3 regions of the Fodinicurvata sp. EGI_FJ10296 genome follow, and region 1 is predicted to be linked to each of the others. Evidence: riboswitches for the same ligand, from Rfam matches in the RefSeq annotation. Region 1 holds a riboswitch; each other region holds the start of a gene.
What was found. A riboswitch is a leader RNA that binds a small molecule or an ion and turns the genes downstream of it on or off. The one in region 1 is predicted to bind thiamine pyrophosphate.
Positions count from the first base shown of each region.

Region 2: it holds a riboswitch for thiamine pyrophosphate, as region 1 does, so the genes downstream of both, thiO (glycine oxidase ThiO) here and ABZ728_RS00775 (ABC transporter substrate-binding protein) in region 1, are expected to answer to the same signal.
Region 3: it holds a riboswitch for thiamine pyrophosphate, as region 1 does, so the genes downstream of both, thiB (thiamine ABC transporter substrate binding subunit) here and ABZ728_RS00775 (ABC transporter substrate-binding protein) in region 1, are expected to answer to the same signal.

Region 1 is NZ_JBFCVL010000001.1:175,668-184,629, reverse strand. It holds gene ABZ728_RS00805 (AroM family protein) at 1-13, shown strand, start outside; gene ABZ728_RS00800 (ABC transporter substrate-binding protein) at 60-1,649, shown strand; gene ABZ728_RS00795 (ABC transporter permease) at 1,738-2,748, shown strand; gene ABZ728_RS00790 (ABC transporter permease) at 2,748-3,668, shown strand; gene ABZ728_RS00785 (ABC transporter ATP-binding protein) at 3,665-4,648, shown strand; gene ABZ728_RS00780 (ABC transporter ATP-binding protein) at 4,641-5,672, shown strand; TPP riboswitch at 5,928-6,029, shown strand; gene ABZ728_RS00775 (ABC transporter substrate-binding protein) at 6,220-7,182, shown strand; gene ABZ728_RS00770 (ATP-binding cassette domain-containing protein) at 7,179-7,949, shown strand; gene ABZ728_RS00765 (ABC transporter permease) at 7,946-8,722, shown strand; gene ABZ728_RS00760 (hypothetical protein) at 8,920-8,962, shown strand, end outside.
Region 2 is NZ_JBFCVL010000006.1:307,436-318,493, forward strand. It holds gene ABZ728_RS15055 (hydantoinase B/oxoprolinase family protein) at 1-141, shown strand, start outside; gene ABZ728_RS15060 (hypothetical protein) at 374-601, shown strand; gene ABZ728_RS15065 (DUF1127 domain-containing protein) at 660-893, shown strand; gene ABZ728_RS15070 (TIGR04076 family protein) at 924-1,304, opposite strand; tRNA gene ABZ728_RS15075 (tRNA-Pro) at 1,504-1,580, shown strand; gene ABZ728_RS15080 (lytic murein transglycosylase) at 1,869-3,005, shown strand; gene ABZ728_RS15085 (thiamine phosphate synthase) at 3,031-3,663, opposite strand; gene ABZ728_RS15090 (thiazole synthase) at 3,660-4,427, opposite strand; gene thiS (sulfur carrier protein ThiS) at 4,431-4,628, opposite strand; gene thiO (glycine oxidase ThiO) at 4,625-5,638, opposite strand; TPP riboswitch at 5,806-5,913, opposite strand; gene ABZ728_RS15105 (hypothetical protein) at 5,942-6,283, opposite strand; gene ABZ728_RS15110 (hypothetical protein) at 6,388-6,939, opposite strand; gene ABZ728_RS15115 (folate-binding protein) at 7,049-7,987, opposite strand; gene ABZ728_RS15120 (hypothetical protein) at 8,117-8,566, shown strand; gene ABZ728_RS15125 (1-acyl-sn-glycerol-3-phosphate acyltransferase) at 8,704-10,173, shown strand; gene ABZ728_RS15130 (alpha/beta fold hydrolase) at 10,249-11,058, shown strand, end outside.
Region 3 is NZ_JBFCVL010000005.1:258,599-269,656, forward strand. It holds gene ABZ728_RS12545 (YDG domain-containing protein) at 1-2,593, shown strand, start outside; gene ABZ728_RS12550 (CobW family GTP-binding protein) at 2,590-3,813, opposite strand; gene ABZ728_RS12555 (thermonuclease family protein) at 3,850-4,434, opposite strand; gene ABZ728_RS12560 (SOS response-associated peptidase) at 4,498-5,292, opposite strand; gene ABZ728_RS12565 (DUF192 domain-containing protein) at 5,334-5,813, opposite strand; gene ABZ728_RS12570 (acetoin utilization protein AcuC) at 5,858-6,997, opposite strand; TPP riboswitch at 7,136-7,236, shown strand; gene thiB (thiamine ABC transporter substrate binding subunit) at 7,357-8,409, shown strand; gene thiP (thiamine/thiamine pyrophosphate ABC transporter permease) at 8,385-10,019, shown strand; gene thiQ (thiamine ABC transporter ATP-binding protein) at 10,006-10,728, shown strand; gene ABZ728_RS12590 (carbon monoxide dehydrogenase subunit G) at 10,833-11,058, shown strand, end outside.

The sequences.
Region 1 (8,962 bases):
CCAAATACTCTAACAAAATCAATTTATTACCGAACAGTGGAGAGAAGGAAACCCAATCAATGAGAAAATTGATCCTTGGAGCGGTGGCCGCCGCCGCCTTGTCGGCCACGGCGCTGACCGATACGGCCCAGGCCTTCGAGCGTACCGATGACGGCATCGTCATCGTTTTTGGCGGCCGTCAGCAGGTGCCGGTGCTCGACCCCCATGTCCGTTACGACTGGTCGACCCGCATGATGCAGCAGTCGATCTATGACGCGCTGTTCAAGTATGTCGGCGACCCGCCGGAAATCGAGCCCTGGCTGGCGGAATCCTGGGACGTCAACGAAGACGCGTCGGTCTGGACCTTCAATCTGGTCGAAGACGCGACCTTCCATAACGGCGACCCGGTCGATGCCGAAGCCGTGCGGTATTCCTTCGTGCGCGGCCTTGAGCTGAACCAGGGCGTGGCCTGGATGCTGGCCGATTTTCTGGAGCCGGACGGCATCGAAGTGGTCGATGACTATACCATCCGTTTCAATCTCAGCCGCCCCTATGCCCCGTTCCTGTCCTTCCTGCCGTGGTGGTACATCGTCAACCCCGCCGAGGTGATGGAAAACGAGGTCGACGGCGACTACGGCACGGAATGGATGACCGAGAACGCCGCCGGCAGCGGTCCCTTTACCATGGGCCGGTGGCAGCAGAACGTGCTGTATGAACTGGTCGCGAACGAGGATTACTGGCGCGGCTGGCCGCAGGGTGAAGAAAACCGCCCGGCCGGGATCATCTATCGCATCATCCGCGAGCCCGCCGCCCAGCGCGCCGCCCTTCAGCGCGGCGAGATCGACATCGCCGAGGGTCTGAGTTCGGACGATTACGGCCAGATCGAGGACGAGCCCGGCATCGTCATCCAGAACCATGCGGGGATGACGACCTTCGGCATCAAGTTCAACACCCAGCAGGGCCCGACGGCGGATATCAATCTGCGCAAGGCGATCGCCCATGCGATGGATTACGATGCGCTGATCGACATCTACAACGGCGATGCCGTACTGCAGACCAGCCCGTTCCCGCAAGCGATCCAGGGCCATATCGACGTCGAGGGCATCCCGCGACAGGATATGGATCTGGCGCGCGAATATCTGGCGCAGTCCGAGTATCCCGACGGCGGCATCGAGCTGGACTACTATCACGTCGCCGGTCTGGAAGAAGCGCGGCGGATCGGGCTGGTGCTGCTCAGCAATCTGGCCGAGTTGAACATCGATGTGAACATCGTGCCAGAGCAGTGGCCGAACATGGTCGCGGCCGGTTCCAGTCCGGAAAGCGCGCCGGACATGACCAGCGTCTTTGTCACGCCGGTTTCGACCGACCCGGATGCGGTGGCCTATCAGTACCACCAGAATTCCTGGGGTCAGTATTTCGCGATGCATTTCTACGAAAACCAGGAACTCTGGGACACGATTTCGGAAGCCCGCTCGCTCAGCGACTGGGACGAGCGCGAACCGCTCTATGCCGAGATCCAGGAGATGATCGTGGAAGGCACGCCGGAAATTTTCGGCATGCTTCAGAACCGCCGTTGGGCGCATCGGGACTGGTTGGAAGGCTTTCAGTTCAGCCCCGTCCGGTTCACCGGCGAAGTTGATCTCTATCCGCTTTGGGTCGATGTCGAGTAATCGGCCCTTTTAGCAAACGGCCCCGGCCGCCGCCCGCGATCCGGCGCGGGCGGCGCCTTACCGTCCTCCGGCCCGCGAACGGGACAGCATGCTGATTTACGTTGCCCGTCGCCTCCTGCTGCTTGTCATCATGCTGCTGGGGCTGGCGACGATCACTTTTGCCATTACCAACATTGCGCCCGGCGATCCGGCCCGATTGATCGCTGGACCCAATGCGACCGAGTCCATGGTCGAAACGGTCCGCCAGCAAAACGGGCTGGATCGGCCGTTGATCGAGCAGTACGTGGTCTATATGACCGGGCTGGTTCAGGGCGATCTGGGCCGGTCGATCGTCTCGACCCGGCCTGTGGTCGACGAATTGCTGCGCTATTTCCCGGCCACGCTGGAACTGGTCGTCGTGGCCATGGGGCTTGGTATCCTGTTCGGTGTCGGCTTCGGCATCATGTCGGCGGTGGTGCGCGACAGCTGGTTCGACCATGTTGTGCGCATCGGGTCGATTTCAGGGGTGGCGCTGCCGGCCTTCTGGTTCGGCATTCTGCTGCAATTGCTGTTCGCCGTGCAGATGGGGTGGCTGCCGATCTCCGGACGGCTGAACCTTGTCACGCTTCCGCCCGACCCGATCACCCATTTTCTGCTGATCGACAGCCTTCTTCAGGGCCGGTTCGACGTTTTCACCCAGGCGCTCTCCTATATTATCATGCCGGCGGTGGTGCTGTCGTTCCCGTGCCTGGCGTCGATCCTGCGCGTCAACCGCGCCGAAATGATCGAGGCGCTGCAGTCGGATTTCGTCCTCGCGGCCAAAGCCAACGGGCTGTCGGCCTGGCGAATCGTCACCGTCTATGCGTTGAAGAACGCCATGCTGCCGACGGTGTCGATCGTCGGTCTGCGTTTCGGCTGGATGCTGGGATCGACCATTCTCGTCGAAACGGTTTTCGACTGGCCGGGCATCGGCCTCTATGCCGTGGAGTCGGCGCTTTATTCCGACTTCAAGCCGGTGATCGGCGCCACGCTCCTGATCGGTTTCATCTTCATGATCATCAATTTCATGGTTGATCTTGCCTATATCTGGCTCGACCCGCGGCTCAGGGAGTCGGGATAATGAGTGTTGGCGAACGAGAAGCCGATGACATCCCCCAGCTGACCTGGCGCGAACGCAACGCCAGCACCATCCGGCAGTGGCGGCTGTATGCCTATCTATTCTCGCGCAGCTTCTCGTCGATGCTGGGGCTGGGGCTGGTCGTGCTGTTCCTGATCCTGGCCGCGTTCGGCCAGTGGATCGCCCCCTATCCCGAAGACGCCGCCGGGGCGGTCAACATGTCCCAACGCCTGCTGGCGCCATCATGGGGCCACCCCTTCGGCACCGACGAAATGGGCAACGACATCCTGAGCCGGGTTATCATCGGGGCCAGTACCTCGCTGTGGATCGGGGTTCTGATCACGGCCATCGGTGCGGGCATCGGTGTGCCGCTGGGCATCATCGCCGGATATGTCGGCGGCTGGACGCGTGAAATCATCATGCGCATCACCGACATCTTTCTGGGCGTGCCCGCGCTGGTGCTGGCGCTGGCGATCGTCGCGTCCCTGGGGCCGGGGATCACGAACTGCGTCATCGCGCTGGCGCTGGTCTGGTGGCCCGGCTATGTCCGGCTGGTGGAAAGCAAGACGCTGTCGCTGAAGGAAGAGCTGTTCGTGGAATCGGCCCGCGCGGCCGGCGCGCGCACGCCGCGCATCCTGTTCCACCACATCCTGCCGAATTGCGCGTCGCCGATCATCGTCAAGGCCAGCATGGATATGGGCATGGCCATTCTGGCAGCCGCCGGTCTGGGCTTCATCGGGCTGGGCGCCAGCCCGCCGGCGCCGGAATGGGGCGCGATGATCTCGATCGCGCGCACCTATATGCCCGATTGGTGGTGGTATTCGCTGTTTCCGGGGCTGGCAATCTATCTCACCGTTCTCGGCTTCAACCTGTTCGGCGACGGGCTGCGCGACATTCTCGATCCAAGGAGCCGCGGCCGATGAGCGATCCGCTACTGACCGTGGAGGACTACAAGCTCGACTTCGACACCTTCGACGGCCGCATCCGCGTGCTGGACGGTATCGACCTTACCGTCAGGCAGGGCGAAACGCTGGGCATTGTCGGCGAGACCGGTTGCGGCAAATCGGTGCTGGCGAAAAGTCTTCTAGGCCTGTTGCCCAGCCCGCCCGCCCGGATCGCCGGGGGCAGCATCCGCTTCGACGGGCAGGAATTGCTGGGGATGTCGGAACGACGGTGGCGGCGGCTGCGCGGTGCGCGCATCGCCATGATCTTCCAGGACCCCATGACCTTTCTGAACCCGGTTCTCAGCGTCGGCCAGCAGATGGCCGACGTGATCCGGGCCGATGCGGCGGCGATGGGGCGCGCCAAGCCCTCCAGGGTAGAAATCCGCGAGCGGTCGGTCGAACTGTTGACCAAGGTGCGCTTGCCCGATGCGGAACGGCTGCTGCGTAATTATCCCCATCAGCTCTCCGGCGGCATGCGCCAGCGGGTGCTGATCGCCATGGCCCTGTCCGGCGAGCCGCAGCTTCTGATCGCCGACGAGCCGACGACGGCGCTGGACGTGACCATTCAGGCGCAGATCCTGTCGCTGATCGCCGATCTGGTCGATCGGCTTGGGCTGTCGGTGATCATGATCAGCCACGACTTCGGCGCGGTGGCCGCCGTGTGCCGCCGCATCGGGGTGATGTACTCCGGGAATATGGTCGAGGAAGCGCCGACCGCCGAGTTGCTGACCGCACCGCGTCATCCCTATACCCAGGGGCTTCTGGCCGCGCTGCCCAGCATGGACAAGGCCGAGGTGACGCTGAAAAGCATACCCGGGTCGATCCCCGACCTGCTCGACCCGCCCACGGGGTGCCGGTTCAACCCGCGCTGCGAGCGCGCGACCGACCTGTGCCGCCGGGAGAAACCCGAACTGCGCCGATTGGCCGACGATCACGAAGTGGCCTGCCATCATGCCTGACACTGCCCCGCTTGACCCGACCCGGCCCGATCCGCACGAGCCCGATCACGCCGGCGATACCGGCGCCTTCGTTCAGGTTCGGGGGCTGTCCAAGCACTTTCCGTTTCGCAACAAGCCGTGGCAAACGCCGCAGATCGTGCGGGCGGTCGATGATGTCGACTTCGACATCGCCAAAGGCACGGCCATGGGCGTAGTGGGCGAATCCGGCTCGGGCAAATCGACGGTGGCCCGGCTGTTGCTGCGCCTGATCGAGCCGACGGCGGGGTCGATCCGCTATGACGGCCGGGACATCACGACGCTGAAGGGCGAGGAAATGCGCCGCCTGCGCCGGGAAATCCAGATCGTGTTTCAGAACCCGCATTCGTCGCTCAACAGCCGGCACACGATCTTCGATGCGATTGCCGAACCGATCATCGTGCAGGACGGTACGCGCGGGCAGAAGCTGATCGCGCGCGTCCAGCGGCTGCTGGACATCGTCGGACTGCCGCGCATTTTCATGTACCGCTATCCGCATGAACTGTCGGGCGGCCAGAAGCAGCGTGTCTGCATTGCGCGGGCGGTCGCCCTCGACCCCCGGCTGATCATCCTGGACGAACCGACATCGGCGCTGGATGTCTCCGTTCAGGCGCAGATCCTGGAATTCCTGCAGCAATTGCGCCGCGATCTGGGGCTGACCTATGTCTTCATCTCGCACGATCTGTCGGTGGTGCGGTATCTGTGCGAGCAGGTGGCGGTGATGTATCTGGGCCGGATCGTGGAAACCGGCGAGACCGCGCGCATCTTCTCCGAACCCATGCATCCCTATACCGGCGCGCTGCTGGCGGGCGTGCCGCGCGTCGAGGCGGGCGGGCTGAAACTGGAGGCGATTCAGGGCGACATTCCCAGCGCCACCAACGTGCCCAGCGGCTGCCCCTTTCACCCGCGCTGCCCGAAGATCATCGATGGCGGCATCTGCGCCGCCGAACGCCCGCTTCTCACCCCCCGCGCCGACGGTCGCCGCGTCGCCTGCCACCTGCCGGAGTGAACGCGCTTTTCGGGGGCGACACGCTCCGCGAGAACGTTGATGGTGTGGGTCCCGGCTCTGCGACGCGTCACTTCGTGCCGCATCGCGTCCGGGACAGTGGGATTCTTCTTGCCGCCGTTCTCCTTTCTATTCCCCGGAGGCGCGAAGCGCCATCCGGGGTCAACAATTTCCGTGAGAACGTTAATGTTGTGGGCCCCGGTCTTGCCGGACCTGCAAAGCCCGCCTTGCGAACGACGCCTGAATTAATTACCATCGTCATCACCGTTGGGGTGCCCACAAGGGCTGAGAGGCGTGATCCGCCAACCCATCGAACCTGATCCGGGCAATACCGGCGTAGGGAACGGGTATTTCGACGACATCTTCGTCATCTGACCACCTGTCTCTTCGCGCGGACCCCAGGAACGCAAAGGAGAGACGGGTGACGTTTGCCGCATGCAAGACAGAGTTCTTGAAGGCGCCGCGCGTGATGCCTGCCACCGGCGCGAACAGGGGTTCCGCTCACACGGTCCGGATCGCACTCACATTTTGCGACGGATGGACCACACTCATGAATGCGATTACGGCTAAAACGCTCGCGCCGGCTTTGGGCTTCGTCGGCGCGCTGGCGCTCGCCACGCCCGCCACCGCTCAGGACCAGCTCGATCTGGTTCTGGACTGGTTCGTGAACCCCGATCACGGTCCAGTCATCCTGGCACAAGAACTCGGCTATTTCGCGGATGCCGGGCTGGAGGTCGAGGTGACCGCGCCGGCCGATCCGACCGACCCGCCGCGCATGGTCGCTGCCGGGCGGGCGGATATCGCCGTCTCCTATCAGCCCCAGCTTCATCTCAACCTGCATCAGGACCTGCCGCTGGTGCGGGTCGGCACGCTCGTTTCCACACCGCTGACCTGCCTGCTGGTCCTTGCCGACGGCCCCGTAGAGAGTGTTGCCGATCTCGCCGGCGGCAAGGTCGGCTTTGCCGTGGCCGGCGTGCAGGAGGTCATGCTCGACGCCATGCTCGCCCATCACGGCCTGGGCGGCGACGATGTCGAGCAGATCAACATCGGCTGGTCGATCTCCCCGGCGCTGATGAGCGGTCAGGTCGATGGCGTGATCGGCGCCTTTCGCAATTTCGAACTGAACCAGCTCGATATCGAGGGCGTGGAGGGGCGCTGCTTCTACCCCGAGGAAGAAGGCATTCCCGCCTATGACGAGCTGATCTATGTGGCCAATCCCGACACGATGGACCCCGACGCGATTCAGCGTTTCCTGACCGCGACGGAGCGGGCGACGCATTACATTCTCAACAACCCGGAGGAGGCCTGGGACATCTTCGCGGCGACCTCGTCGGAGCTGGACAACGAGCTCAATTCCCGCGCCTGGGGCGACACCTATCCGCGCTTCGCCAGCCGTCCGGCAGCGCTGGATTACGGCCGATACGCCGGGTTCGAGGCGTTTCTGTTCGAGGCCGGAATGATCCCCGAACAGCATTCCGTCGATCAGATGGCGATCGACGTGACGCGACCATGATTCCAGAAACGTCCGCCCCGGGACTTACGCTGACCGGGGCGGGTTTCGTCGGCGAGGGGCGGTTGTTTTCCGCCCTGACCCTCGACCTGCCGCCGGGGCGCTGGACGAGCCTGCTGGGCGCGTCCGGGGTCGGGAAATCGACGCTGCTGCGCGTGATGGCCGGGCTGGAAACGGGGGTGCGATTTGACGGCCGCGTCACCGCCAGCGACGGCCTGCCGATTGCCGGGCGGGTGGCGTTGATGGCGCAAAGCGATCTGCTGGCGCCGTGGCTCGACATTCTGGGCAACGTCACCCTTGGCGCCACACTGCGTGGGGAGCGGAGCGATCGCGACCGCGCGTTCGCGCTGCTTGAACAGACCGGGCTTGCCGACCATGCCCGCAAACGCCCCCATACGCTCTCCGGCGGACAGCGTCAGCGCGCGGCGCTGGCGCGCACGCTGATGGAGGATCGCCCGATCATTCTGCTCGATGAGCCCTTTTCCGCGCTGGATGCCCGGATGCGCGCCGAAATGCAGGAGCTTGCCGGGTCCCTGCTGGCCGGGCGCACGGTGCTGCTCGTGACCCACGAACCGGCGGAGGCGGCGCGGCTGTCGCACGCCGCGTGGTTGATGAGCGCGACGGGGCTGGAGGCGTTGGCGCTGCCCGACACCGCGCCGGTGCGCGATCTCGAAGACCCGGACTTCCTGCAGGCGCAGGCGGCCCTGTTCGCCCGGCTGCGGGCGCGCGATCCGGTCGGGTACGATCCGGGGGGAGATGACGCCCGATGACCGGTGCCGCAACGGTCCGCCCGCTGGCGTCGCTGCTGCGCGGCATGGCCGTCTTCGCCGTCGCCGTCGGGCTTTGGCAGACACTCGTCTGGGCGACGGGGGTGCCGCATTTCATCCTGCCCGGGCCGACACGGGTCTGGCAGGCGCTGGTGAATTCCAGCGACATCATTATCGAGAACGCCTGGGTGACCTATGGCCAGATCCTGACGGGCCTCGTGCTCGGCACGGCGCTGGGCGTGGTGACGGCGCTGCAACTGGCGATGTCGCCCATGGCCCGCCTCGTCATGCGGCCGATCCTGGTCTTTGCGCAGGCGATCCCGATCTTCGCGCTGGCGCCGATCCTGACGCTCTGGCTCGGCTATGGCATGGGCTCGAAGATCGTCATGGTGATGCTGATCATCTATTTCCCGGTGGCCTCGTCGTTCTTTGACGGGCTGATGCGCACGCCCCGGGCGTGGCTCGATCTGGCGCAGGTGATGGGCGCGCCGCATCATCGCACGCTGTTTCTTCTGCGCGCCCCGCATGCCCTGCCATCGCTGGCCTCGGGCCTGAGATTGGCGGCTGTCTATGCGCCCTTCGGCGCGGTGATCGGCGAATGGGTCGGAGCGTCAAAGGGGCTGGGCTATCTGATGCTGCTCGCCAACGGCCGGGCACAAACCGATCTGATGTTCGCCGCCCTGTTCGCGCTCGCGGCGTTCACGGTGCTCTTGTATCTGGCAATCGACCGCGCCGCCACGGCGCTAACGCGGCGCTTTACGGAGCCGAGCGGGTGATTGGTCGTTGAAAGAATAACGGCTCCGTTTTTCCGGCTCCGCGCCCGGCTCATGTCACGATTACCAAAAGGTGATTAATATTCCGCATCAAACAACCTGTTGTCGCTTTCGTTGCCGTTCGATAGCATGCGCGGCGGGGTGGCGGCCGTTGCCCCTCGGGGGGCGAATGGCTGGATATTTGAAGGAACTGAGCGTCGATGTCTGAAGGCGAATTCATCCTTTGCAGCACCGAGGACGGCG
Region 2 (11,058 bases), on a different contig from region 1:
GGCGCCGATGGCCTGCCGGGCAGTGTCGCTCTGGGGTCAGGTGCCCGCTTGCGCGGCAAGGGAACGCAGACGATTCCGGCCGGGGACAGCCTGGCCATTGAAACGCCCGGCGGCGGAGGGCTCGGCCGTAAGTCCGAGTAGTAATATCGTTGCCTGCCCACTCCGAAAGGGCGGCCGTTCGCCCGGCGTTTCATCATCATGCATAAAAATTAGTCGAGGATCGCCTATTTAGCATTCGGCGGGCCTGTTGCCATGCGCTGAGCGCATTGCCGCGGTGCAGCGTAAAGCCGAAGTTAGCCCTTCACGATGGCGGGTCGAGGTGTCATCTTTGGTGTGCGAACGATGATTTCTATTCGCACTTATGGAGAACGACATGACCAGCATCGCTATCAACACCATGACCCGCGGCAGCGCTTCGGTTCGCAGTTTCTTCGGCCGGATGGTCGACAGCATTCGCGAGGCCAATGAACAGCGCCGCGCCTACGATGCCGTGATGAGCGAATTGCAGCGTCTCGACGACAAGGAAATGCACGGTCTGGGCATCAGCCGCGCCGACTTCCACGACATCGCGTCGGGCAACTTCAAGCGTTCCGTACGGTAATACGCCAACCGGCGGCAAGACCCCGACGGACGCTAATGACACTTAAGGAATTTTCGATATGGCTTACGACAGTGTTACGCATGCCAATGCCGGCCCGCTGTCCATGCTTGGCCGGCTTGTGGCTGACCTCCGTGTTCGGTTCGACCGGTCGGCGCAGCGTCGACACGACTATCAGCGCATTATGGCCGAACTGAACCGCCTGGAAGATCGCGATCTGGCGGATCTGGGCATCAGCCGCGCCGATTTCCGCGACATCGCGGCAGGACGATACGGCCAGCCTTCGACGCGCTAACGCGCCGGCCGGCGACGCTTCGGCTCGGTGCTATTCCGCTTCCGGCATCGGCGTTGCCGTGGTCTCGCCCCCGGTTTCGCCCCCGGTTTCGCCCGTGGTCTCACTATGGCGAAAACGCCGCTTGCCGATCCGCTTGATGCGGAATCGCGACGTGCAGTTCGGATCGGGGCAGGCCACCACAGCGTCGGTGCTCATCCAGTCATTGGGGTCGGTTTCGCGCTGTTTGGCGGGCAATAGCGGCAACAGGGCTGCCAGCGTATAGATCGACCAGCTCTGCCCGGGCGGAAAGCGTAACTGCTCTCCCTCCAGCATGAAGTGATCGCCGGACCTGGCTTCGCAATAGCAGGCCGGCGGCGACCCGGCTTCCCATTCGACCTTCAGATCATAAAGCGTGAAGCTGTCGTCGTTCATCGACACTCTCGCCCATTCGAAACCGCGTCGATCGTGACGCTGCACCTTGTTGTCGGTACCGCGCTTTGTCGCCCGGGTGAAGCGGAAAATTATCCGGGCGACAGCGGGCGACCGAAGGCACGAAAACCATTGATCGGAAGGGCCGGGCGCGATATAAGCGCGCCATCAGGACGTCGGTGGCCCCAAAGCCACCATGCGTCGGAGTGTAGCTCAGCTTGGTAGAGCACTGTCTTCGGGAGGCAGGGGCCGGTGGTTCGAATCCACTCACTCCGACCACTTCTCTTTTCCCGCTCCTTTCCAGTTGCCCACCGATATATGCAATCTGATTGTCTTGTCCCGAGATGATTATATCCGCACCCTGATCGATTAGGGTAGCCTTCGGTCAGTGGAAACTGGTGAGCGTTAATAATAATGATATTGAGCAGAACAGTGTCTTTGGTCGTGACGACAATGGTCGTGGCGGCGTGCGCCGGTGGGGCAGGGTCTCAACAGTCTGGCCAGCAATCGACGGCAATCGAAACCCCTGCCGCTGGGACTCCGACATCGCCGCCGCAGCCGCCGGTTATGCAGACCGCCCCCAATCCGGCCTTTGACACATGGCTGGACAATTTTCGGCCCCGCGCCCGGGCCGAGGGTATTTCAGAGACCACGCTGAACGCTGCTTTCGATCAGGCCGGTTTTCTGCCCGACGTCGTGCAACGCGACCGAAATCAGGCTGAATTCACTTTGACGCTCGAAGGCTATCTGGGCAGTGCGGCGTCGGATAGTCGCGTCGAGAACGGCCGCGCGATGCTGGCGCGCTATCGCCCGGTGCTCGACTCGATCGAGGCCCGATACGGCGTTCCGCCCCATGTCGTCGTTGCCGTCTGGGGGATGGAAAGCAATTACGGCAGCAATCTCGGCACCGTACCGGTAATTTCCGCGCTGGCCACGCTGGCCTATGACGGAAGGCGCGGCGCGTTCTTCGAGCAGCAGCTGATTGCCGCGCTACGCATTCTACAGAACGGCGACACGACGCCCGACCGGATGACCGGCAGTTGGGCGGGGGCCATGGGGCATACGCAGTTCATCCCGACCACATACGAGGCCTATGCCGTCGACTTCACCGGCGACGGCCGGCGCGACATCTGGTCGGCGGCGGATCCGACCGACGCATTGGCCTCGGCGGCGGCCTATCTGTCCCGCTCAGGCTGGACGTCCGGCGAACCCTGGGGTCTGGAAGTGCAACTTCCGGCGGGTTTTAATCACAATCTGACCGGGCGCGATACGACCCGTAGCGCCGGGCAATGGGCCTCGATGGGCGTTCGCGATATGAACGGCAATCCGCCGCCGGGCTATGGGTCGGCGTCGATCCTGACGCTGGCCGGCTCGAACGGTCCCGCCTTTATGGTGTTCGATAATTTCGGGGCATTTCTGCGCTATAACAATTCCGAATTCTACGCCGTGGGCGTCGGCCATCTATCCGACCGGCTCAACGGTGGACCCCCGATCCAGGCCGCGTTCCCACCCGACGAATACGGGATGATGCGCGGCGATCGTCGAGACCTCCAACGACTTTTGACGGAAGCGGGCTTCGATACTCAGGGCGTTGACGGCGCGATCGGCCCCAACAGCGAAGCGGCGATCCGCGCTTATCAACGGTCTCAAGGCCTGCCAGTGACCGGCGAGCCGTCGCTTGAGCTGCTCGACCGGTTGCGCTGACTGTTTCGGTGCCGATGATACTGCCTTACGACCGGGCCGCGATCCCCCGTCCACGCGTGGCTCTGATCCAGGCCAGGGTGCGGGCGGTGGGGTCGTCGTTGCGCGTGATGTCGGTGACGACGGCGGCGATGTCGGCGCCGGCGTCGAATACCTGATCCAGGCGCTCCACCGACAGGCCGCCGATCGCAACCAGCGGGATATCCCCGATGCGCGATTTCCATTCGGTCAGCCGGGCCGGGGTCTGGGGCGCCCATTTCATCGATTTCAGGATCGTCGGCCAGACCGGGCCAAGGGCGATGTAGTCCGGCTCGGCCTTCAGCGCGGTCTCCAACTCGTCGTCATCATGGGTGCTGATGCCCAGCGACAGCCCGGCGTCCTGGATGGCACCCAGATCGGCCTCGGCCAGATCTTCCTGCCCCAGATGAACGTAATCGCAGCCTTCCTCGATCGCCAGTCGCCAGTGGTCGTTGACGATCAACTGGCAGCCGTGGCTGGCGCAGATATCGCGCGCGCGGCGGATCTCGCGCCGCAGGAAATCCTCATTGTCGCTCTTGGTCCGCAACTGGATCATCCTGACGCCCAACGGTACCAGCCGTTCAACCCAGGCGGCGGTGTCGACGATCAGGTAGAACGGATCGAGGGGACGTTTCGACTTCACAGGATGGCCCTTCCGAATACAGGGGTGGAGGCAGCGGCCATGTCGCGCGGTTCCATCGCGCCGGCCTCGAAACCCGTGCGCCCGGCTTCGATCGCAAGGGCGAACGCTTCAGCCATGCGCACCGGATCCTCGGCCTTGGCGACGGCAGTATTCAGCAGCACGCCGTCATAGCCCAGTTCCATGGCGGCGACGGCGTGGGACGGCCGGCCGATACCGGCGTCGATGATCAATGTCGTGTCCGGGAAGTGCGCGCGCATCGACCGCAGGCCGTGGACGTTGTTCAGGCCCTGTGCCGAGCCGATCGGCGCCCCCCACGGCATCAGAACGCGGCAGCCGGCATCCATCAGCCGTTCCGCTGCGACCAGATCCTCCGTCGTATATGGCAGAACCTCGAAACCTTCGTCGGTCAGGATGCGCGCGGCCTCGACCAGCCCGAAGAGATCGGGCTGCAGGGTATCGGTCTCGCCGATCACTTCCAGCTTGATCAGCGGCGTGTCGAACACCTCGCGCGCCATCTGGGCGGTCGTCACGGCCTCCTTCACCGAATGGCACCCGGCGGTGTTGGGCAGCACCTGTACGCCCAACGAGCGGATCAGCGACCAGAACTCCTGCCCCGCCCGCTGCCCCGCCGCTTCGCGCCGCAACGAGACCGTGACCATTTCCGTGCGCGACGCCCTGACTGCGGATTGCAGCACAGTGGGCGAGGGGTACTGCGCCGTCCCGAGCAGAAAGCGCGAGCCGAGGGTGCGGCCGTAAACATCCATCGATCAGCCTCCGCTCATTGGGGCAATCACTTCGATCCGGTCGCCGTCTTTCAGCGGCGTTGCCGACCGCTGGGGTGCCGGTACGAAACCCTGATTGAGGGCTGTGGCCACGGTCATATCACCGTATTTCAGTTCCACCAGTGCCGCCTCAAGGGTTTCGGCACTAACCTCGGCGGGTTCGCCGTTGACGATCACTCTCATGTTGACGGTCCAATGCTGTGTGTTGTGTCGGCGGTATCCATGATCATGTCGGCGGCTTTCTCGGCCAAAGATGGTGCCAGCAGGAAGCCGTGACGGTAGAAGCCGTTGATCGACACGAGGCGCCCATGGCGCTCGACGCGCGGCAGATTGTCGGCATAGGCCGGCCGCCGTCCTGCGCCCTGTTCCAGGATCGAGGCCTCGGCGAATCCGGGATGGACGGCATAGGCGGCGTTCAGCAGGTCGACCGCGGATCTCAGCGTCATGGGCCGGCTTGAATCGCTCTCGATCATGGTTGCCCCGATCATGAAAACATGGTCTCCCCTCGGCACGATATACAAGGGGATGCGGGGATGAAGCAGCCGCACCGCCCGATGCAGGGTGACCTCGGGCGCATGCAAGAGAAACATCTCGCCCCGGACGCTGCGGAGGCCGCGACCGGCTGGCGTGGTGCCGTCGGCGGCGGCAATGCCGCGGCAGTCGACGATGGTATCGGCGGCGAGGTCGCTCGGATCGGCGGCCGTGCCCAGTCGGATCTCGCCGCCCAGGTTCACGACCCGGTCGGCCAGTGCGGCGAGCGCGCGGCGCGGGTCGAGCCACGCCTCGCCGGCATAATGGATGCCGCGGCGGAACCGGTCGGCCAGTTCGGGTTCCAGCGCTGCCACCCCCTCGGCATCCAGTTCGACGCCTGTACGCGTCATCCGCAAGAAGCGTTTAAGGTCGGCTGCATCGCGAGCCGGCGCGACGACGAGCGTACCGGTCCGGCGCAGCTCCGGCACCCGCTCGGCCCACCAGTCGATCGCTGCCAGTCCCGGCGCAACGATCGAGGCGTCGGCGGACTCCATCTCGCACCAGGGGGCCAGCATGCCGCCCGCCAGCCACGATGCCGCCTCGGCGCCCAGAGTAGTCGACCGGTCGTAGACGGTCACCCGGGCACCGCGCTCGGCCAGCGTGAGCGCGGCGGTAAGGCCGGCGACGCCGGCACCCACCACTTCGGCGTCAGGCCTGCTCATTGCGGTGGGTCGGCGAGCACATAAGGGCCGCCGCGTAGCCTGGACTTCTGCGCCATCTGTCATGGGTCTCCTGAACGACGTTGCGTTGGAGATCCAGTTTCAAAGCGGGTGATCGAACAGGCCGCAATTTCGGTGCCTTGGGGGGCCGGGAGATGCCTGCCCGGCCGTCGAGGCGGCCCCATCCATCCCTACGCCAGCATGAACTGGATCAGGTTCAAAGGGTCGCTACGCCGGTAGCCTCTCAGTTCCCTGCCGGAACTCCCCTGGGTACGAGATCAGACGCTAACAAGTCTAAGGGTTCTGTCAAGGGTCGTTGCGCGATCCATCGTCTCCGGTGGCTGCGCCGGGGGGATCGGCGGGCGCATCCGGGAGTTCGGTCGATTCGATATTCACGGTGACCTCGCCAAGGTCGACGGCTTCTGCCTTCGCCCAAGGTCGGTACCAGGGCTGGTCGGCGACCGAGAAGGGTACGGCCGCGTCATGATCCCAGGCAGGGATCGCCTGATACTGACCGGCCGGCAAGTTGTGGATCCGGAATTCGCCATCCTCGTCCGTCACTGAAAATGTCGAAATCTCGTCACCCCGACTGGTCGTCCCGACGATCGTGATCGGCACGTTCGAGAATGGCTCGCCGTCGATGGTCAACCATTTGCCCGAAACGCCCGCATTGTCACTGTGGGCCGGTCCTGTGAGGAGCGTTATGGCGCAAAGGCATGCGAAAAGCAGTCTCGGTGTGGATGCTGCCGGCCTCATCTCACCCTCAACACTGATTCGTATTCGCCGGAAACAGTGCCATCGCTATTGCTGATATTGATAGGGCCTGATGCAAGCCCCTGGTACGCGACACCGTCTTCGGCATCTTTCACCGAACTGCGTACGATCGCGACATAATCCTCGCCGTCATCGACAGAGAGGTCGATGCGCACCGGCGTGTCGAGTTGGTTGCCGATGACCGATCGGCGGTACCGCTGCGGCACGACACTGAGAAACAGGTCGGACTCGCTGTCGGCGTGAAGGGCGGGATTGGTCACGGTGACCGTCGCCGTAACGGGGATTTGCGCCGGCTCGTTGCTGATCCAGACGATCGTTCCAAAGCACATCAGCAAGCCGAGCGCAATGGCGCCCAGAGAGGGATAATTGGTGCTGAAATCGCCGAGGCCGGGAATTGAAATACCGATCACCGCCCTGGTCTCGGAGTCGACCAACACGCGCTGTCGCAGCAACTCTATCACACCGCCGATGACGGCGATCGCCGCAATCGCCAATACGCCGGCGATGACCAGAAATGTGTAGAACTCCATCGAACTGAGCCCCGATCAACCGCGAAAGATTAATGGTGCCGAGCTGCTCGTCTGTGATGGATTATAGCATCCGGTCGGCGCTGCAAAGACGCCCAAGTCGTGGTACCCACTATGGTGTAGGCAGCGGTTCCAGGACTGTGTCGCCCACCCTCAGCGGCGGACCATCGCCGTCGAGTGCGGCCAGTTTGACACTGGCCAGCACCAGATCGCCGGCCGCGCTGCGGATGTCGCCGACGACGCTGCCGTCTTTTGTGATCTCGGCGCCTATCTCCGGCGGCGTGCCGTCGGCGAACCGTAGTGGTACCAGCCGGCGTTTGACGAGACCGCGATAATGCGTGCGGGCGGTCAGTTCCTGGCCCAGATAGCAGCCTTTGTCCCAGGAAATGCCGTTCAGCCGGTCGATATTGCTCTCCAGCAGCGCCGATTTCTCCACGATCATGTCGCGGCTGGCGTCGGGGACCGCCAGCGCGATGCGGCGGCGGTCATAGTCGCCGCGGCTGCCGACGGCCACGGCGAGATGATCGGCCAGGGCAGCTGCGATATCGGCCGTGCCTGACTGTTCATTGGCGGCACGAACGACGATGCGTGCGCCCAGACCGGCATGACGCGGGTCGAGCACGGCGAAAGTATCGCCGATGGCGGCCAGGGTGCCAAGGTGTCGGGTCGCCCCCGGCGCGGCATCGGCGTCGAAACCAAGCGCGGCCGGCGCGCTGTCGCCCACCAGCGCAAAGACATGGGCCGCCGGATCGCTTTCGCTGACCGTGACCTTGCTCCGCAGCTTGTACAGCCGCAGTTTCTTGCGGAATTCGTCGATACGCTCGCGCTCGGTATCGAGAATGACCGACGCGCCATCGGTCAGGGCGAAAAATTCGTACAGGAACTTGCCCTGCGGCGTCAGAAAGGTGCCATAGAGCGACGTTGTCGGCGACAGCTTGGCCATGTCGTTCGAGACCAGGCCGTTCAGGAATGCGATCCGCTCTTCGCCGCCAAGCTCGAACAGGCCGCGATCGGGCAGCGAAACCAGTTTCGGCGTCGTCATATCGGTCATCTGCTTTCTCTTCCCTGGCAATACCATGTTCAGGTAGGGCGTGAAGCGGTATGGCGCAAGCGCCCGGATCGGCATCGGCCCGCGGCATGGTTAAGCATTTATCAGCCATTTACCGGTAATGATCCGGCCATGACAAAGGCCATCCTTCTTGCCGCCCGGTCGGCGCCCCTGCTCCTTGCCGCGACAATCGTCGCCGGTTGTCAGGATTTCAATGCTCAGGTGTTCGAACAGGAACTGCCGCGGGCCGAGACAACGGCGCTTTATTGCTATCGCACGCTGGCGCGGGCCGACTGCTATGAAACCGAGATCGAAGGCTGGGAAGACCGACTGATCGGGGTTCGCGAAGCCTATACCGCTCCGGTCGAGGATGAGAACGAAAATGCCGACGGGCAGGCCCCGTCGCGCGGTGAACCGCGTGTCCAGTCCCCGCCGCAACAGCAGCCCCGGCCGGTCGTTCCGACCGCGACATCGGCCAACTTTACCGGTGCCGAGAGTGAAGTGCAGTCTGGAACCGGCAGGCTGCCGGGCGCTGATATTCCGGTCCGCCGTGACGGCGAGCCGCTCAGCTTGACCCGGTGACGCAACGCGACTGACGGGCGCACCCGTCTCACCCTGAGTCACATCGCGGTCGTGCAATCGGTGCTTCCCCCGGACGGTTCGCTCGCCTAGTGTCCGAAAAACGGATCGAGGGTTGCAGCAATCCGAGGCGGTGCGGCGTGACGGGAACGGTCGAAATACCGGTCTGGCTGATTATTCTGGTCGTCGTGCTCGCCCTGCTGGCGACGCTCGACCGAATTCTGGTGCCGAGTGTGCGGTGGTTCCTGCGGCGCAAGGTGAACCGCGCGATCGACGAGGTGAATGCCCGCCTCAACATCAAGATCCAGCAATTCAAACTGACCCGACGACAGACATTGATCGATCTGCTGACCTATGACCACAAGGTCGTTCAGGCGGCGGAAGAGCACGCCAGGGCGACCGGCACGCCGCGGTCGATCGTCATGGCCCAGGTAGAACGCTATGCGCGGGAGATCGTGCCCAGCTTCAATGCGTATTTCTATTTTCGGATTGGGTACTGGATCGCGCGCAGGGTTGCCCGGACATTCTATCGCGTCAGGCTCGGCTACTCAGACGAGGCGGGTCTGTCGAACATTCCGGCCAACGCGACGGTGATCTTCGTCATGAATCACCGCAGCAACATGGACTATGTTCTGGTTGCCTTTCTGGCCGCCGACCGGACCGCGCTTTCCTATGCCGTGGGCGAGTGGGCCCGGATCTGGCCGCTTCAAAGTCTCGTCCGGGCGTCGGGAGCGTTCTTTATCCGGCGCAACTCCAACAGCCACCTGTACCGCCGTGTGCTCGCGCGCTATGTCGAAATGGCGACGGCCAATGGCGTCAGTCAGGCGGTGTTCCCCGAGGGCGGGCTGAGCCGGGACGGGCGCTTGCGCAAGCCCAAGATGGGGCTGATCGACTATATGGTGCGCGGCATTGACCAGACGAACGACCGTGATATCTATTTCGTGCCCGTCGGCGTGAACTACGACCGCGTTCTTGAAGACCGGGCGCTCCTGAAGCCGCATGACCCGGAGGCCCGGGCGCCCGGCCGCTGGTCGGTAATCCGGACGGTTGTCGGTTTCTTCATTCACAATGTCGGCCTCGCCTTTCGACGGCAGTGGTACCGTTTCGGCTATGCTTGCGTGAATTTCGGAACTCCGGTTTCGTTCCGCCAGTGGATGACCCGGCAGGGGCATAATCTGACACCGGTATCGCAGCACGAACGGTTCCGGATCGTCCAGGAACTGACCGATGCCCTGATGAAGGATATCGGCGACCTGATTCCGGTGCTACCGGTATCGGTGGTGGCGTCGGTGCTGGTCCGCGAAGACGGCCTGACCGAGGCCGAGCTTCGCCGGCGCGTGCGCGAATTGCTGCAGCAGCTCGAAGCAGGGGGCGCGCGTGTCTATATTCCGCGCCGAACCAGGGACTATGCTGTGACGGTGGGATTGCGGCAGCTGCGCTATCGCGGGATTTTCGACGAGTCCGACGGGCTGATCCGGGTCAATGGCGCGGATCGCTCGCTGGTGCTGTATTATGCCAATGCCATCGCCCATCTGGTTGAGCGATGCGAAGGCTATGCGCCGGGTGGCGCCTTCTCCGGGAACGCCGCGCCGGCCGTCGGCGCATTGTGATGCGGGCTGGCAATCAGCTATCGTGATCCGGTGTGGGCACGAAATTTTCGCGGCGCAGGATACGGAAGGCAACGGATGATGTCGGAACGATCGTCTCCGGCGGAGTCGGACGGGCGCGACATGCCGCGCCACAGTGGCGTGGTGCTCGTTCATGGGTTGGGCCGCACCTTCAGAAGCATGCAACGCCTTGAACGGCGGCTGAACCGCGAAGGCTTTGCGACTCACAATTTCGATTATTCCGCCCGAAGCCGGGCCTTTACCGATCTGGTGGCCGATTTCCAGAGCTATCTGGAATCGCTGCCGATCGGCGGCACACGGATCGATTTCGTCGGTCATTCGCTGGGCGGCCTGCTGATCCGCGGCGTTCTTGCCCAGCCGCAGGAATTTGAGGTCGGCCGCATCGTCATGATGGCGACCCCCAATCAGGGGGTCGGAATCATCGATCGGCTGGCGCGCACCGGCGTGCCCGAATTGCTGTTCGGCCCGTCGGTCAAGGACCTGGGTACCACGGCATCGACATTCCGCAGTCTGGCCGTGCCGCAGGCCGAGATCGGCATCATCGCCGGCACCCAGCCGTTTCATCTGCTGAACCCGGCATCGTGGCTCAACAGCGTGCTGCAGGCGGAGATCCTGCATGACGGGACCGTCGAGGTCGCGTCGACGCGACTGCCGGTCATGGCCGATTATCTTGAATTGCCGATAAGCCATACCTTCATGCCGATGGATCTGCGGGTGATCGATCAGGTCGTGGCGTTCCTGCGCACCGGGCAGTTCGATCACGACGCGGACAGCCGCTCCCAATCCGAACGCTTCCTCGCAGCGTGGGGCGAATTGCTGGATACGCTCAAGGACGGCCTTTCCGACAGCGCCGCTGCGCGGAAAAGC
Region 3 (11,058 bases), on a different contig from region 1:
CAGCTTTGCGATTGACGACCGGATCTACGACGGCACCAATGACGCGTCCGTTGTGCCCGGTACGCTGGCTCTGGATGGACTGCTCGGTGCAGAAACGCTGGGCATCGGCGGCACCGATGCCAGTTTCGCCCAAGCCGACGCCGATACCGGCATTGCCGTTGCATTGAACGCAGCGACGCTGGCCGATGGCAGCAATGGCGGCAAAGCCTCCAACTACGTGTTGGACCTCGACCCCGCGCCGACCGCGCTTGCCGACATCCTGCGCCGGACCGTCACCATCGACGATTTCGCGGCCGAGTCCCGCCAATACGATGGCACCGACGCGGCAACCGTCACAGCCGGGAGCACGGTCTTCGCCAACCTCGTCGGTGCAGAAACCCTGACCCTCGACGACCCGACAGCGAGTTTCGCCCAGATCGACGCCGGTTCCGACCTTACCGTGTCTTTGACCGGTGCAACGCTCGTAGATGGCGGCAACGGCGGCAAGGCGTCGAACTACACACTGGACCTGGATCCCGCGCCGACAGCCGTCGCCGATATTCTGCTGCGTGACCTTGTCGTGGCCGGCTTCGCCGCCGACGACCGCGTCTATGACAGCACAACAGATGCCACCGTGACCGCCGGAAGCCTGACGTTCAACGGGCTGATCGGCGCGGAAACGCTGGGTATCGGCGGCACCGATGCCAGTTTCGCCCAAGCCGACGCCGATACCGGCATTGCCGTTGCATTGAACGCAGCCACCCTGACCGATGGCAGCAATGGCGGCAAGGCGTCGAACTACGCACTGGATCTCGATCCGGCGCCGACCGCGCTTGCCGATATCCTGCGCCGGACCGTCACCATCGACGATTTCGCCGCCGAGACCCGCCAATACGATGGAACCGACGACGCGACGCTGACGGCAGACAGCGCGGTGTTCGGCAACCTCGTCGGCGCGGAAACCCTGACCATCGACGCCCCGCAAGCGACGTTCGCCCAGATCGATGCCGGTTCCGACCTGACCGTGTCCCTGGACGGCGCAACGCTGGCCGACGGCGGCAACGGCGGCAAGGCGTCGAACTACACACTGGACCTGGCCGCCGCGCCGACAGCCGTCGCCGATATTCTGCGGCGTGACCTTGTCGTGGCCGGCTTCGCCGCCGACGACCGCGTCTATGACAGCACAACAGATGCCACCGTGACCGCCGGAAGCCTGACGTTCAACGGGCTGATCGGCGCGGAAACGCTGGATATCGGCGGCACCGATGCCAGTTTCGCCCAAGCCGACGCCGATACCGGCATTGCCGTTGCATTGAACGCAGCGGCCCTGACCGATGGCAGCAATGGCGGCAAAGCCTCCAACTACGAGTTGGACCTCGATCCTGCACCGACCGCGCTTGCCGATATCCTGCGCCGGACCGTCACCATCGACGATTTCGCCGCCGAGACCCGCCAATACGATGGAACCGACGACGCAACGCTGACGGCAGGCAGCGCCGTGTTCGGCAACCTCGTCGGTGCGGAAACCCTGACCATCGACGCCCCGCAAGCGACGTTCGCCCAGATCGATGCCGGTTCCGACCTGACCGTGTCCCTGGACGGCGCAACGCTGGCCGACGGCGGCAACGGCGGCAAGGCGTCGAACTACACACTGGACCTGGCCGCCGCGCCGACAGCCGTCGCCGATATTCTGCGGCGTGACCTTGTCGTGGCCGGCTTCGCCGCCGACGACCGCGTCTATGACAGCACAACAGATGCCACCGTGACCGCCGGAAGCCTAACGTTCAACGGGCTGGTCGGCGCGGAAACGCTGGGCATCGGCGGCACCGATGCCAGTTTCGCCCAAGCCGACGCCGATACCGGCATTGCCGTTGCATTGAACGCAGCGGCCCTGACCGATGGCAGCAATGGCGGCAAAGCCTCCAACTACGTGTTGGACCTCGATCCCGCCCCGACGACTGCTGCCGACATCGCCAGACGGCCGGTAACCGTCGCCGCCGACGATCAGCAGCGGCCGATCGACGAACCCGACCCGGATTTCACTTTCGCCATCACCGATGGCAGCCTGGCGGGGGATGATACTCTGCCCGGCTCGCTGACGCGTGAACCCGGCAGTGCGCAGGGGGCTTATGCCATTCAGCAGGGCACGCTGGACGACCCCAACTACGACATCACATTTGTAGACGGCCTGCTCACCATCGCGGCCGACATCGAGCCTCCTCCGCCCCCGCAGCCGCCGCCCCAGCAACCGGCTCCCCCTGCTCCGCCGCAACAACCGGCCACGCCCGCAGAACCGTCGACCGATCCGCCGGATCCTGAAACCCGGCCTGCCGACGACGAGATTGCCGACCCTGAACCGGATCCAGCTCTATTGGTTACTGCTCAGGAGATCATCAGGTACAATCTTGAACAGGCCGATACTCAGAGACGCGGCTTTGCCGAGGAAGAAGAATGGACTGACGACCGGGAACCGGAACTCGGACTATCAGATCCTGACGTCGGCGCCGGAACGGCCGACAACGGGATGGGTAGTGTCACGGTCATCGATACTGGCGTCAATTTTCCGGAGTCGGTGTTCGAAGACGAGGATGCCGCCGACGCGCTGACCAACTAGCCGGAGTCTGCGCCCGAGGCCGGATCGGACGGCACCGGGGCCGATGCCGCCCCGGCGGGCGAGGTCAGGCAGGATTTGAGGCAGGCTTCAATGGCATCGAATGCCGCGTCCCTGCCGCCATCGGCAAAGACACAGGCCGGAAAGATAGCCTCGATTCGGCTTTGGCCGCGAAACGCAATGGGTGCGGCCGTCGATTGCCTCCCTGCCCGCTCGATACGATCGGCGCCCTTCGGCGTTCGAACGGCGGCTTTGATCCGTTCGGCCTGCCCGAGTTGCGAACACCCGGCCCCCGCCGGATCACGCAGCAGAGCGGCGATAGCGTCGCCGTCAAACCGATCACTGTCGTGAAACAACCAGCCGCAGACAACGGCTTCATCGTTGGCGGCGCTCAGCCGGACCGGCTGTCCCGGCGCCGGTTCGGTGGCGACCAGATCGTCCGGTGAATCTTCGTGCTGGTGGCTGTGATGATGATGCTCACCATGCCCGTGACCATGACGGGGCTCTGACCCGGACTGGCTGTGCCCGCTATGAGCCTCGGGGAACAGAGCCAGACGGCCGGAAGAAGCCGGCGCATCCACGACCCATGCCGGCAATCGACCATGGGCTATGCGCAATATCGCCGATTTTGGCGGAAAAAACTCGGCAGCAAACGTGTCGAACGCGACCAGCGCCGAGGCGTCGCAAAGATCCGTCTTGGTCGCGACCAGAATATCGGCAAGATTCGTCTGATCGATGAAAACCTGCGACTGGCGGACGCGTGCTTCTTCCAGCCGCGCCGGATCGACCAGGCAGACAACTGCGCGGCGCTCGATGGCTCCGGCTGTCTCGAAGCCGTGCAGGCAGTCCAGAATGCCGACCGGATGGCCCAGCCCCGTCGGCTCGATGATCAGCCGATCGGGCCGGATCCGCGACAGTATTTCCTTGATCGCCACGGACAAGGTCAGATTGGCACTGCAGCAGATGCATCCACCAGGAATCATCCTGACGGCGATGCCGGAGTCGCGCGCTTTCTCACCGGCTTTTGGATCGCTGGCGGCACTGAGATAGACATCGTCCAGGCCGATGGGGCCGAACTCGTTGACGAGGACCGCCCATACTTCTCCCGCGGGTTTTTCCGCCAGCAGATGCCGTATGGCCGTGGTCTTGCCAACACCCAGGAATCCCGTGATCAACGTCGTCGGAACCGGCGATCGGCCTGGTTTCCGCTGTTCCTTGTTCATAATGCCGTCCTTTGGCGCTGACGGCCGCGCCGTCCGTCAACGCAAGCCGCGTTCCGCTTGCTCCTGGCGCCACGCCCACGGGCGTTGAGCCCTGCCTGACCAGACGCCGGCCCGGCGGGACTGTGCGGATGCCTCATGGCGTTCATACCTGTTGGAATGGCCGCGTTCCGAAAAGGCAAAACCCCGATACACCATTGCGGCCCCTACATCCAGCCCGACGCTGATGCCACCGATCCAGCAGGACGCCGACCGTGTTCCGGTATGCAAGTCCGAGTAGACAGCGCATTCGACCTCACGCCCGTCGATGATCATATCGAGCATGTTGCGCGCTGCCATACCGCAATCATAGGGCCGATTGCCGCGAGCAAAGCAAATCTGGCCCATCTCCGGCGCGTCGATGCCGTACAGGCGGACGGGGGTGCCGTTCACGATCAGCCGATCGCCTTCGATGACCTGCGTCGGACCGGTGATATCGGGATAGGGATCGAACTGGCTTTGCGCCCGAGCCGGCTCAACCGGGCCAATATGAAGGCCGGTGATCAGAATAGCGACCGGGCAGAGAACCCTGAATGCGCCTGAGAGGGCGCCGAAGATGGAAGTGGAGAAGCGATGTGCGGTCATGCCCGATCATCCGTCAGGCATGGTTACCAAAGAGTTATCCGTTACGGCGTATACGCGGCGCGCTCAAAAAAGTTCACCCTGGCACGGCTTCTTCGGTTCCGGGCCTTGAACTTCCGCAACAGGAGTTTCCGCAACATGAGTTTCCGGGATCAGAATCGACGGGTCGTCGTTGCGCACCGCGTTGACGCGCAGAGAGACCGGCCGGATCGACAGAGCGATCGAAGATGGCCTTATGAGATCGGCTGCCAGTTCCACCGGCCCATGCAACCACGCTTCGAAATCGTCCGGTTCCAGGATCAGGGGCATGCGGTCGTGGAGCGATGCGACGTCGCCGACCGCCTGTGTGGTGACGATCGCGAGGCTCAGCCGCGATCCGCCAGCGGACACAGGGCGTGATTCCGGGCCCGATTCGGCATCCGGTTCGGCACGCTCGCCGACCAGCCCGCCGACGGCCATCATCCTGCCGTCGGCTCTGCCGATCAGGTAAGGACGCTTGGGGCCCGACAATCGGGACCATTCGTAGAATCCGTCCATCGGCACCAGACAACGGCTCCGACGGAAGGCATCGCGGAACATCGGCTTGTCCGCAACGCTCTCACCGCGGGCATTGATCGGCCTGGGCATTTTGGATTCCGGTTTGGCCCAGCGCGGCGCGAAACCCCATTGGGCTTCGCGCAGGCTTCGGCCGCCGGCCCCGCCATCCTGCGGATCCTCCGGCCCGACCATCGACACCACGATTGGCACCGTTTGCCCTGGCGCGACATTGTAGCGTGGGCTGATCCCGGTAATGACACCATCGAGATCGAAGGCCTCGCGCAGCGCCCGCTCAGGGCTCGTGATCACATATCGGCCGCACATCGTCGATCAAGCTCTTTTCATCTCGCTATGCCGCCCGGAGCCTATTCAAAGGCTCCGTGAACGACACGGTCGCCGGCAGCGATCCCGATCATGTTGGCAAGGCCACCGTTGATTTCCAGCACTGCCGCAGCCGGTCCATCGGATGTATACTGCCCTGACCGCTCGTCGCCTGGCACCGCTCGCGCCGCGATGTTGATGATCTCACCTTCAGGATCGATGAACAGCATATCGAGCGAAATGCGCGTGTTGCGCATCCAGAAACTGCGCGGCGCGACATCGTCGAACAGGAACAGCATGCCGTGGTCGGCCGGCATATCCTCCACGAACATCAGGCCGTAAGACCGTTCTCGCGGCGTCGTCGCCAGTTCGACCGTGAAATCGAAGGTCCGGCCGGAGGCGGTTTCGATCTGCAATGTGTCACGTTCGAAGTCGGGACGGTCGTTCGGCGACTGCGCGGCCGCCGGGTGCGCGCCCAGGGGCAGGACCAGAAAGGCCAGCAGAACGAATAACTTCTTAGGCATCAACAGGGCTCCGGCAGTGGGTCGGGACTAATAGTGTCATGGGATCACGGCTTCATGACGATGCCAAGGCGGTCGCGGATGGTTTCGCGGATCGGCCCGGGCCGGGGACGGTCGGCGATCGTGGAAAGCCATGCACGTTCCGGATCCCGGCCGCGCGACCGCGACCACGAAAGGCCGGACAGCACGGCCGCCGCTGCGGCCGGCGTCTCCTGCGGGCCGGGTACGGGAATGTCGTTGAGAATCGCCCATATGCCGGCCCAGCAACGGCCGACCGTCCAGGGGTTATAGCCGCCACCGCCGAGCACCATGAACCGCGGTGCAAGCGGCCGCAGCGCGCGAACGACATTCCACAAGGCATTGTTGGACAACGAGAGGCGGCTGAGCGGATCGTCTTCCAGTGCGTCCGCACCACATTGAAGGACCACGACTTGCGGGTCGAAGCCGCTGACCAGCGGCACCAGCATGACGTCCAGAACCAGCGCCATCTCGTCGTCATTGAAACCGCGCGGCAGGGGAAGATTGCGCGCCAAGCCGCCAGCGCGGTCATCGACCGTCCCGGTAAACGGCCAGCGTTTTTCCTCGTGAACCGACAGTGTCAGTACGCGGTCGTCGTTGCTGAATGCGTCCTGAACGCCGTCGCCGTGATGGGCATCGACATCGACATAGGCGATCCGCTCGATCCCGCGATCCAGAAACCGCAGGATCGCCAGCACGGGGTCGTTCACATAGCAAAAACCGCTCGCCCTGTCCGGCCGGCCGTGATGGGTGCCACCGGCGGGACTGAAGACAACCCCCGGCGTCGCCACGAGCCGGTCGGCCGCAAGCAGGCTGGCGCCGGCAGCGGTGGCGGGGCGGGAAAAGATCTCGGCGAAAATGGGGTTCTCGACGCCGCCGATATTGTGGCGGGCCCGGCGCTCGGCATCAATCTGCTGATCGCGTTCTGCATGTTGCAGCGCCTCGATATAGGCAGCGTCATGATAGCGCGCCAGATCATCGGCGGAGGCCACCGGGCTGTCGGCGTATTGGTCCTGCGGCAGCCATCCCATCGCCCGGCAGAGATCGATCGCCGTCGAGACCCGGGGGATCGCCAGCGGATGCTTGGGACCATAGGATGAATGGCGGTAGATTTCACTGCCGAGGAATAGCGGAGAAACGCACATCGGGCCCGACATTGTGGCTGACATGGAAGCCGACGTAGCGTCCGGGAAGGCCGCCGTCAATCGTGACGGCGGCGCATCGTTTGCCGGTCCACACTGCATTCTGGCCCGATGAGCTTCTTCTTCCGAGGCTTGACGCCATTGGGGTGATTGCTTAGGTCTGCTCAGGTCTCAAGGGGGTGCCGTCGGCTGAGAGAGGCTAACACCTTAACCCCACGAACCTGATCCGGGTCATGCCGGCGAAGGGAAATGGGACGGAATCCCCCGCTAAGTGGGGCGCACGGTCCGCTGATGTTGGCCGTCCGGTTTTCCGTATTCCCGCCCATCGCTGACACGGGCCCGAACAAGGGCCGGATAGCGGCCGGAATACCAAAAGGACCATCGGGATGAACGCCTTGACCGTCCGCTGCCGTGTGCCGGCAGCCGCTGCCCTGAGGTTGGCCCCGGGAATCGCCTTCGGGATGGCCCTGCTGATGACCGCCAGCGCCAACGCTTTGGCAGACGATCGGCCGACCCTGACCGTCTACACCTATTCCTCTTTCGATACCGAATGGGGGCCGGGTCCGCAGATCAAGAGCGGGTTCGAAGAAATTTGCGGCTGCACTGTCTCATACGTCGCCGTTGATGATGGCGTCGCCCTGCTGAGCCGAATGCGGCTCGAAGGGCCGTCGACGAATGCCGATGTCGTCCTTGGACTGGACATGAACCTGATTGCGGAAGCGCGCGAACTGGATCTGTTGATCCCCCACGGCCAGCAGCTCGATGATCTGGATCTGCCGATCGATTGGAGCGACGATGTCTTCGTGCCGTTCGACTGGGGCTATTTTGCCTTCGTCTATGACAGTCAGTCGGTGGAAACACCGCCCGCATCGCTGCGCGCCCTGGTCGAGGAAAGCGATCTCGAACTGCTGATCCAGGATCCGCGCACCAGCACGCCGGGGCTGGGCCTGCTGCTATGGGTCAAGGCGGTTTATGGCGACGACGCCGGGGACGCCTGGGCGGTCATGCGCGATCGCATTGTTACGGTCACCAGCGGCTGGAGCGAAGCATACGGCCTGTTCCAGGAAGGCGAAGCGCCGCTGGTGCTCAGTTACAGCACGTCGCCCGCCTATCACATCGTGGCCGAGGAAACCGACCGCTATCGGGCGGCGGCATTCGACGAAGGCCACTACATGCAGATCGAGGTCGCCGCGGCGACGAACACGAGCGATCATCCCGAACTCGCCCGCTCGTTTCTGGAATATCTGACTTCCGAAGACGCACAGTCCATCCTTCCGGTAACGAACTGGATGTATCCGGTCCGAAATGACGATGTCGCATTGCCCGCGGCCTTCGACAATCTCATCCACCCCTCCGAGGCGCTGCTGTTCGATCCCGAGACGGTGCGCGACAACCGATCCGACTGGGTCGACGAATGGCTCGACGGCATGAGCCGTTGAACCGGACCGCTCGGGCCGCCGCGCTCTGGTGGCCCGCGGCGCTCGCTCTCTCGATCGTCGCCACGATTGTCGGCGGCGCCATTGCCGGCATGCTGATGGCGGGCGGCGATCCCCGCGGGCATTTCCCCTTCACCGATGGCTATATCCGGTCGATCGTCGTCTTCACCGTCGTTCAGGCGTTCCTGTCCGCAGTTCTCAGCGTCGGACTGGCAATCCCGGTCGCGCGGGCCATCCATCGGCGCCGTTTTCCCGGCCGCAAGCCGTTCATCCGCATTCTGGGTCTGCCAATGGTGATCCCGACCATCGTCGGCGTGCTGGGGATCGTGGCCATCTACGGCCGATCGGGATGGCTGAACGCCGGGCTTGAGCAGCTGGGCCTGCAGGGCAGGTTCGACGTCTACGGACTGCAGGGCATATTGATCGCCCATATCTTCTTCAACATGCCGTTCGCCGCCCGCATTCTTTTACAGGCCTGGGAGTCGGTTCCGGCGGAATCCTGGCGGCTCGCCGGGCAACTGGGCGCGTCGGAGATCCAGACTTTCTGCCTGGTGGAATGGCCGGTCGTGCGTCAGGCCGCGCCGGGGCTATTCGCGCTTGTGTTTCTGCTGTGCTTCACCAGCTTCTCCGTGGTGCTGGTGCTGGGCGGCGGACCCCCGAATGCGACCATCGAAGTCGCGATCTATCAGGCCCTGCGATTCGATTTCGATCTGCCTCGGGTTTCCGCGCTGGCCATCATCCAGGTCGCATTTTGCGGCGCCCTGGCAATCGGCGCCGCACGTCTTTTCACCGCATTGCCGGATACGCCGCCAGCGGGCCGGCCCGCCGTCCGCTTCGATGGCCGGGCGATGCCGTCACGGCTGGTCGACGGTGCCGCGATCATGGTGGGCGCCGTGGTTCTGCTAGCGCCGCTGGCCGCCGTGGTTCTGTCCGCCGGACGCGGACCGATTGCAGCGACGTTGAGCGACCCCGCATTGTGGGCGGCCACGGGCCGGAGCATTGCCGTCGGTCTGACCGCCGGAACGCTGTCGCTGGCACTGGGACTGGGAATGGTCGCCACCCTGCGGCGGTTGCGGTACCGCGAGGGCAACGAACGGACCGCGGCTCTGCTGGAGGCGGTAGGCTCGCTGGTCCTGATCATCCCACCCTTCGTGATCGGGGCCGGTCTGTTCGTGCTGGCGCGCAGCCATGTCAACGTATTCGATAATGGCCTTCCGCTGGTGGTCTCGATCAACGCCCTCATGGGGCTGCCCTTCGTGATCCGCGTTCTCGGTCCGCCGGCGACCCAGACGTTGCAGCGGCACGGGCGGCTTACCGCCGCACTGGGCATGCGCCTCGGCCATCGCGTCCGGCTCGTCGACTGGCCGTTGCTGCGCCGACCGATCGCTCTTTCCCTGGCGCTGACCACGGCTCTTGCCATGGGCGATTTCGGCGTCATCGCCCTGTTCGGTACACCGGAAACCCGAACCCTGCCGCTTTACCTTTATCAGCAGATGGGAAGTTACCAGCTCGGCCGCGCCGCCGTCTCGGCAGCGGTTCTGGTGGCAACGACCCTGATCATGTTCCTTTTGATCGAACGGATCGTTGGAGGCCGCGCCGATGATAAGGCTTGAGAATGTCCGGTTCTACTATGGCGATCTGGCCATGTGCTTCGATCTCGAAGTGCCCAGAGGTGAAATGGCGGTCGTCTTCGGCCCGAGCGGCGCTGGCAAGAGCACGCTGCTCAACCTCATCGCCGGGTTCGAGGAACCGGCCGGTGGGCGCATCGCGCTCGATGGCCGGGACGTTGGAAACCTGCCGCCGGCCCGCCGGCCCGTCACATCGCTGTTTCAGGACCACAATCTGTTCGCCCATCTGTCGGCGGCCCGCAATGTGGGGCTCGGCATTCATCCGGGTCTGAAGCTGGCAGCGAGCGATCACAAGCGGATCGAACAGGCACTCGCCAGCGTCGGGCTGGCCGGATACAGCGATCGCTTTCCCGGGACACTGTCCGGTGGCGAGCGCCAGCGTATTGCATTGGCGCGAAGCCTTGTCTCGGCCCGCCCGATCCTGCTTCTGGATGAGCCGTTTGCAGCGCTCGGGCCGGCACAGCGCCGCGAACTGGCGGATCTGGTCCACCGGCTGCACGAAGAACGCGAATTGACCGTCCTGATGGTCAGCCACATGCCCGATGAAGCCGGCCATCTGCCGGTGCGGGGACTGTTCCTTGCCGACGGGCGGATACACGCAGATGGTCCGATCACCACCCTGCTGGCCCCTGACGCACCGCCGGTCGTCAGGGCTTATCTGGGAACCGGAGCTGGTCCCGGACCGGAACCGTAAGTAGGGGCCGGGCTTGTCCCGGCGCCGGTAGCGGCATAGCCTGACATTGAATTCAGTCGCCGCGCGGGATCGGGCGGTCGACTTCATGATTTCGGGAGACGAAAATGGAATTGAACGGCGAATACGAAATAGCAGCACCGCGGGAACGCGTCTGGGCGGCACTGAACGATCCCGACGTCCTGAAAGCGTGCATACCGGGCTGCGAGAGTCTGGAAAAGACCGCGGACAACGCCTTCGAAGCAAAAGTGACCGCCAAGGTGGGCCCGGTGAAGGCGAAATTCGCCGGCGGCGTCACCCTTGAGAATATCAACGCGCCGGAATCCTATACGA